Regions from separate parts of the Streptomyces sp. NPDC093252 genome, predicted to be linked through region 2. Evidence: riboswitches for the same ligand, from Rfam matches in the RefSeq annotation. Region 2 holds a riboswitch; the other holds the start of a gene.

Region 1 (3,402 bases), on a different contig from region 2:
GGCAGCCGTACCGGTCGGCCACCGCCCGGACATGTCCGTTGTAGGTCGCGATCTTCCCGCGCAGATGCTTGAGCAGCGGCACCCCCCGGGGGTCGAAGCCGGTGGTCACGAGGACGGTGCCGGCCGCCTCGGTGAGGACGGCGACCGCGCGCTCGAAGCGCTCGGCCACGTCGTCCGGGTCGCTGCCCGGCCGCAGGATGTCGTTGCCGCCCGCGCAGAACGAGATCAGGTCGGGCGCGAGGGCCGCGGCTCTCGGCACCTGGTCCGTCACGACCTGGTCCAGCAGTCTGCCCCGCACCGCGAGGTTGGTGTAGTCGAAGTCGCCTTCCGGGCGCCGGTCCGCGAGGAGGACCGCGAACCGGTCCGCCCAGCCGACAAGTGCCCCGTCGGGGCCGGGATCGCCCACGCCCTCGGTGAAGCTGTCCCCCACCGCCACGTACGACCCGATCACTGATCTGGTGTCATTCTTCGAATCGTCTGCCACATCGCCCCATGATTCCCCTTCGAATGTGAGCTACGCGACCGTAATAAAGGGTTGACGGGCGGTGAGATAAGCCACGGACCAAGGCTTGGTCAAGTGCGGAATACCTGGATGTCCGACGGATCGTCAGATGTCGGGTCCCCCACCATCGGTCCCGGGTCGTGGTGAACGCTCCGTAGGCCGGACCCGGGGATCGGGGTCCGGCCTACGGAGCGTGCGCGTGGCGGGTGCCTCAGCCGATGGAGAGGCCCTTGCCCCGCAGATAGGCGAGGGGGTCGACATCGGAGCCGTAGTCCGGCCCGGTGCGGATCTCGAAGTGCAGGTGCGGGCCGGTGACATTGCCGGTCGCGCCGGAGAGGCCGACCTGCTGTCCGGCGCTCACCGACTGGCCCGCCGAGACGGACAGCGAGGACAGGTGGGCGTACTGGGCGTAGTAGCCGTCGGCGAGCCGGATGACGACCTGGTTGCCGTACGCGCCGCCCCAGCCGGCCGAGACGACCGTGCCGGCGCCGACGGCCTTGAGCGAGGTGCCGGTCGGGACGGAGAAGTCGACACCGGTGTGGTAGCCGCTGGACCACATGCTGCCGGACTGGCGGTACGCGGTGCCCACGCCGCCCGCGACCGGGAGGCTGGCGCCCGAGGACGACGCCGGGGCGGGGGTGTTCGAGGAGCCGGAGGACGAGGAGGAGCCGGACGACTTGGTCGCGGGGGTCTCCTTGGTCTCCTCGCTCTTCTCGGCCTTCTCGCTCTTCTCGGTGGTGCCGGTCGTCCCGGTCGTGCCGGTCCTCTCGGTGGTGCCGCCGGACGCCTTGCCGCCGAGCGTCAGCTTGAGGCCGGGGTGGATGAGCGACGGGTCGTCGCCCACGGCCTCGCGGTTGTCGGCGTACAGGGTCTGCCAGCCGCCGCTGACCTCCTGCTCGTCGGCGATCTTCGAGAGATAGTCGCCGACCTTCACGGAGTAGGTCCGGGTGCTGGTCTGCGGGGCCGCGGACTTCTGGTCGGCGATCCGGGTGACGGTCTGCTGGGGCACCGCGCTGGGTGCCGAAGTGACGGCTTCCGCCGGCTTCTGGGGAACGGACTGGCCGGGGGCCGCGTGGGCGCCTGCGGCACCCATCAGCGGGAGGGCGAGTGCGGCGCCGCCGGTTCCGGCGACGGCGAGGGAGCGTGTCAGACGCAGGCTCCGGGGACGGCGGTGCTTACCCTTCGCGGGCATGGTGAATTCCTCTCCGGCGCCTGCGAGGTGAGCTGTCGGGTGCGAGCTGGAGATGCCCGGCCGCGTGGGGGAACGCGACTAAACCCCTAGCCGTTCCGGAGACCGGAACAGGCGTTGAGTCCTGTGGGTCCCCCGCTCCTGCCGTGCACGGGTGGGTTTCTGCGGGGTCCGGACGGCGGCAGGATTCGGCGTTCCGCCCGGATTCGGTGGCGAACGTAAGCGACCTGGACGCACGGGGACAAGCAAGGGGTTCCATGTAAAGGCCCCGTTCTTGATCCATGCGGGTAATTCCCGGTCACCCTCCGTCGCATTTCCACCTGTCGAATCACTCAAGGGCCCATGAAAACGGGGTTGATTACGTGGGCATGAGGGGCGACGGACGGTCACGGATATGACGCTGCTCACGTGGTGCCGCGCCAGCTTCCTTTATTCCAGAGCGAGTTGTAATCAAGGTAATGAAGAATGGCAATTCGGACAGAATTCCCACATGCGGCACAGTCGGAGAAGTGGTGCATCGAGCAGCCAGAGTGAAGCATGGGGTTCTTTGTGGGCTTTCGCCCGTTTCGTCATGTCGTATCGTCAAAGGGAAGCCGCCACCCGGCAACGGAGCCGGGCGGGCGAGCCGACTGGGAGGAGCCCCCGTGACGCAGCAGGTCCCGTCGACCGAGCCCGAACTGGCCGGAATCCGCAATTTCCGTGACGTCGGCGGACTGCCGACCGTGGACGGCCGCCGGGTGCGGTACGGGGTGCTGTTCCGCAGCGGCCATCTCGCACACGCCACCACCGAGGACGCCGCTTTCCTGACCGGCCTCGGACTGCACACCGTCTTCGACTTCCGCAACTTCGCCGACCGGGGTCTGGAGGGCAGGGATGTCGAACTGCCCGGCGTGCGCAATGTGAACATTCCGCTGAGCGACCCGGCGGAGGGCGCGGAGTTCTGGGCGATGGTCCGGGACGGCGAGGTGGAGCAGCTCCGGGAGATCCTCTCCGAGGGCCGGGCGGCGGGCCGGATGATCGACTCGTACCGCAGGATCGTCGTCGAGCGCACGGGTGAGCACTCCCGGGTGCTGCACGCGCTCGCCGAGGACAGCGTCCCGGCGCTGATGCACTGCGCGGCGGGGAAGGACCGCGCGGGGCTGTCGATCGCGGTGACCCTGCTGGCGGTCGGGGTGGAGCGGGAGGCGGTCTTCGAGGACTATCTGAAGTCCAACGCCAAGCACCGCCGCTACAAGGTGCGCCGCGGCGGCGACGCCGCGACCGCCTACACCCCCGAGATCATGGAGCTGCTCAGTCCGCTCTTCGACGCGCGCGCCGAGTATCTGACGGCGGCCTTCGAGACCATCGAGGAGACCTGGGGCGGTGTCGAACCGTATCTGGAGCGGGGGCTGAAGCTCGCCCCGGAGACCCGTGAGCGGCTGCGGGAGCGGCTGGTGGGCTGAGAGGGCTGAAGGGCTGAAGGGCTGAGGGCTGAGCACGGCCGGGAGGCCGGGAGATCGGGCGGCGGCTCGGTGCCGCCGCGTCGGCCGCCCGGCCGCCACCGGTCCGGCCGGTCTACTTCGCGCCGACCTCGAAGAGCAGATAGAGGAACGCGGCGAAGACATGCCCCACCGCGACATAGATGAACAGCCGGATCCAGATGCCGGGGTACCGCTTCTCCTTGACCTTGGCGGGCCTGGCGGGCTGGACGGGCCCGGCGGGCCCGGCGCCG
Region 2 (3,402 bases):
CGGGAACGCCCCGGGGACGCCCCCCGGCCCCTCGCGGAGCGACCCCCTCTGAGTGAAAAGCGGACCCGTTTTCAGCAGTCGTCCCGGGCGCCCGCCGAGTGAAAGGCCGCATGGTACAGGGGAGTTGACCGGGGCGGGCGGGTCGTCGGGGAAGCCGGCCGACGTCCGGTTCGGGCCGGGTCGGGGCCGCGCGATGTCCGTATTCTCTGATCATGGCCGCACCCACCGCATATGCCGCACGCACCGCGCGCATGACGTTCGCCCTTGTCGCCACCGACCTCGACGGCACTCTGCTGCGCGGTGACGACACCTTCTCCGACCGCTCGCTGGCCGCGCTGGCGCGGACCGCCGAGGCCGGTGCCCGGCATCTGGTGGTGACCGGTCGCCCGGCCCCCCGGGTGCGCCCGCTCCTGGAACGCCTGGGCAGCACCGGTCTCGCGGTGTGCGGCCAGGGCGCGCAACTGTACGACGCGGGCGCGGACCGCCTGCTGTGGTCGGTCACCCTGGACCGGGAACTGGCGGAGACCGCGATCGGCAAGATCGAGGCCGAGGTCGGGGAGGTGTACGCGGCGGTCGACCAGGACGGCGTGGACGGGCTCACCCTGATCGAGCCGGGCTATCTGATGCCGCACCCGACCCTGCCCGCCGTCCGCGTAGGGCGCCGGGCCGAGCTGTGGGCGGAGCCGATCAGCAAGGTGCTGCTGCGCCACCCGGACCTCACCGACGACGAGTTGGCGTCGGTGGCCCGCGCGGTGGTCGGTTCCCTGGCGACGGTCACCATGTCGGGTCCGGGGACCGTCGAACTCCAGCCGTGCGGGGTGACCAAGGCGACCGGGCTGGCGCTGGCGGCCGGGCGGCTGGGGGTGCGGGCGGAGCACACCATCGCGTTCGGGGACATGCCCAATGACATTCCGATGTTCGACTGGGCCGGATATGGCGTGGCGATGGCCAATGCCCATCCCGAACTGAAGGCGGTGGCCGACGAGGTCACCACATCGAACGAGGACGACGGCATCGCCGTCGTCCTCGAACGGGTCTTCCCCCGGCGGCTGCCCCAACAGTCGCCCGGGAATCCATGAATGCGTTGATCCCGAATCGCGAATGCCGCATGGGGAATTCAAGAATGCGGCATTCGGCCCGTCTGCGCTTTGCGGGCCCCAACCCGCAAAGCGCAGTGGATCAGTAGGCGCCGAAGACGTTGTCGATCGACCCGTACCGGTCCGCCGCGTAGTTGCAGGCGGCGACGATGTTCGCGATCGGGTCGTACGGGTCGTAGACCGTCCCGGAGACGTGGTACGCGGCGAAGGTCGGGTCGATCACCTGGAGCAGGCCCTTGGACGGGGTGCCGGCGGCGGCGTTGGAGTCCCAGTTGTTGACGGCGGCCGGGTTGCCGGACGACTCGCGCATCACATTGCGGTGGATGCCGTCGTAGCTGCCGGGGATGCCGTTCTGCCGCATGACGTCGAGGGCCTGGCGGATCCAGCCGTCGAGGGTGTTCGGGTAGGCCGAGGTGGCCGCCGAGACGACGGTCGGGGTGGCGGCGGTGGCGGTGGTGGCGCCGATGATCGGCAGGGCAAGCACGGCGGCGCCGGTACCGGCGACGGCCAGTCGGCGGGCGATGCGGCGGACCCGGGTGGAGCGGTGCGCGGACCCGGGAAGGGCGGACACGGGAGCGGACAGGGGAAGGGACATGGGAACGGTTCCTCTCCTACGCCTGCGAGGTGAGCTGTCGGGTTCGGGCGGGGAGGTGCCCGGCCGGCCCTTGCGGGCACGGCTTCACCCCGAGCCGCGCCAGGACGTCAAGACGTCCGGCCCGGCGACTTACCTGGGTCCCCCGCTCCTGCCGTGGATCTAGTGAGTTGGTGCGGGCGGTGGCAGGACTAGGCGTCCGCCCGACTGGCCGGGAACGTATGCGAGAGCGGATGTCCGAAACAAGTGGTGGAATCACAGATCGCCGCTTCTGATCTTTATCCCGCCATCTGCCGCACATGATCCTTTGCGGCTGGAAAGGTTCAACTCGTGCGATGGGGAAGGTGAATCGGGGTGCGGCGGCGGAACGGCTCCGGATCGGGGGGAGGTGGATGCGAGTGAGTCAAGTCACGCCCGTGCGCAAGAGTGGTAAATCGGGCAATGCTCCCAAGTCCCTATTAACCAGCGGTGCGTGGAATCCGACGTTCCCAGGTGCGGTGGAAGATCACCTCGCGGCCGAGGGTGCAAATCACCTCATTAACGGTCAAAAACTCCGTCGCCGTGCAGGTGATCTCCGACCGGGCCCGGACCCTGGTGTCCCAGGCCGCGTCCGGCCGGTGCAGCCGGATCGTCCGGTCCGACCGGGTCCGCGCCGACAGCGCGTCGCTGTCCCGGATCGTGTACGACTCCAGCGCCTCCTCCGTGACCTCCAGACCGTCCGGATGCACCTCGGTGCCGCCCGGCCCCGGTGCGACCTCCAGCCGCCACTCGCCCCGGGCCACGTCCCGCACCACCAGCCGCCCGGGGCGCGGCTCGTCCAGCGTGACCGGGGAGACCACCCCGAGCGGCCCCGCCTGCTCCGCCTCCCCCTCGGGCCCGCCGCCGCTCCCCGGCCCCCGCTCCGGCTCCCGCACCGGCAGCTCCAGCGCGCTGCCCGCCGGGTCCAGGACGAACCCGGCCTCGGAGCCGGGCTGCGGCCACACCCACGGCCAGTACGCGGACGAGACGGCCAGCCGCACCCGGTGCCCCGGCGCGAACACATGCCCCGCCGCCCCCAGCTCGAAGGCCACCTCCTCCGTCGTGCCCGGCGGCCACGGCACCGCCCGGTCCCGCCCCGCCCGCGCGCAGAGGTTCAGCACCCCCCGGGTCACCAGCACCGAGGAGCCGTCCGGGGCGACATCGCACAGCCGCGCGATCACCTGCCCCCGCTCCACCTCGCAGCGCAGCCGCAGCCGCACCCGGGGCCGCCCCAGGACCCGGATCCCGCTGCCGCCGGCCGGGAACTCGAAGCAGACCGACCGCCCGTCCTCCGCCCGCTGGTCCGGCGGCAGATCGGCATCGCCCCCGCGCGGCAGGAAGGCCCCCGCGTCGACCCCGGTGTGCATCGGGGACCGTACGGCCGCGGGGGCGCCCTGGAGGGCGTACACGACCGGGGTGATGTGCGGGGAGGGCCAGGCGGGCTCGGCGGTCCAGGGGCCCGGCAGGGACCCGCGGGAGGGGGTCAGGCAGGCGCGCAGGGGCGGATCGGCGCTGACGCCGGTGTCCCGGCCCTTGAGCCAGTGGTCCCACCAGCGCAGGGTCTCCTGGAGGAAGCCGATCGCCGGGCCGGGCGGGCGGCCCCGGTCGGGGTACTCGTGCGGCCAGGGCCCGAGCAGCCCGCGCACCCGGGCCGCCGGAAGGTGCTCCACCAGCCGCAGCACGGTGTCCCGGTAC

Evidence for each region. A riboswitch is a leader RNA that binds a small molecule or an ion and turns the genes downstream of it on or off. The one in region 2 is predicted to bind cyclic di-AMP.
Region 1: it holds a riboswitch for cyclic di-AMP, as region 2 does, so the genes downstream of both, AB0O01_RS09055 (M23 family metallopeptidase) here and AB0O01_RS13385 (transglycosylase SLT domain-containing protein) in region 2, are expected to answer to the same signal.

The regions. Positions count from the first base shown of each region.
Region 1 covers NZ_JBFBEM010000004.1:41,096-44,497, reverse strand. The annotation lists gene AB0O01_RS09060 (SGNH/GDSL hydrolase family protein) at 1-451, opposite strand, end outside; gene AB0O01_RS09055 (M23 family metallopeptidase) at 714-1,694, opposite strand; cyclic di-AMP (ydaO/yuaA leader) riboswitch at 1,699-1,868, opposite strand; gene AB0O01_RS09050 (tyrosine-protein phosphatase) at 2,336-3,133, shown strand; gene AB0O01_RS09045 (DUF6126 family protein) at 3,246-3,402, opposite strand, start outside.
Region 2 covers NZ_JBFBEM010000005.1:389,080-392,481, reverse strand. The annotation lists gene AB0O01_RS13390 (HAD family hydrolase) at 213-1,079, shown strand; gene AB0O01_RS13385 (transglycosylase SLT domain-containing protein) at 1,180-1,692, opposite strand; cyclic di-AMP (ydaO/yuaA leader) riboswitch at 1,697-1,867, opposite strand; gene AB0O01_RS13380 (CocE/NonD family hydrolase) at 2,148-3,402, opposite strand, start outside.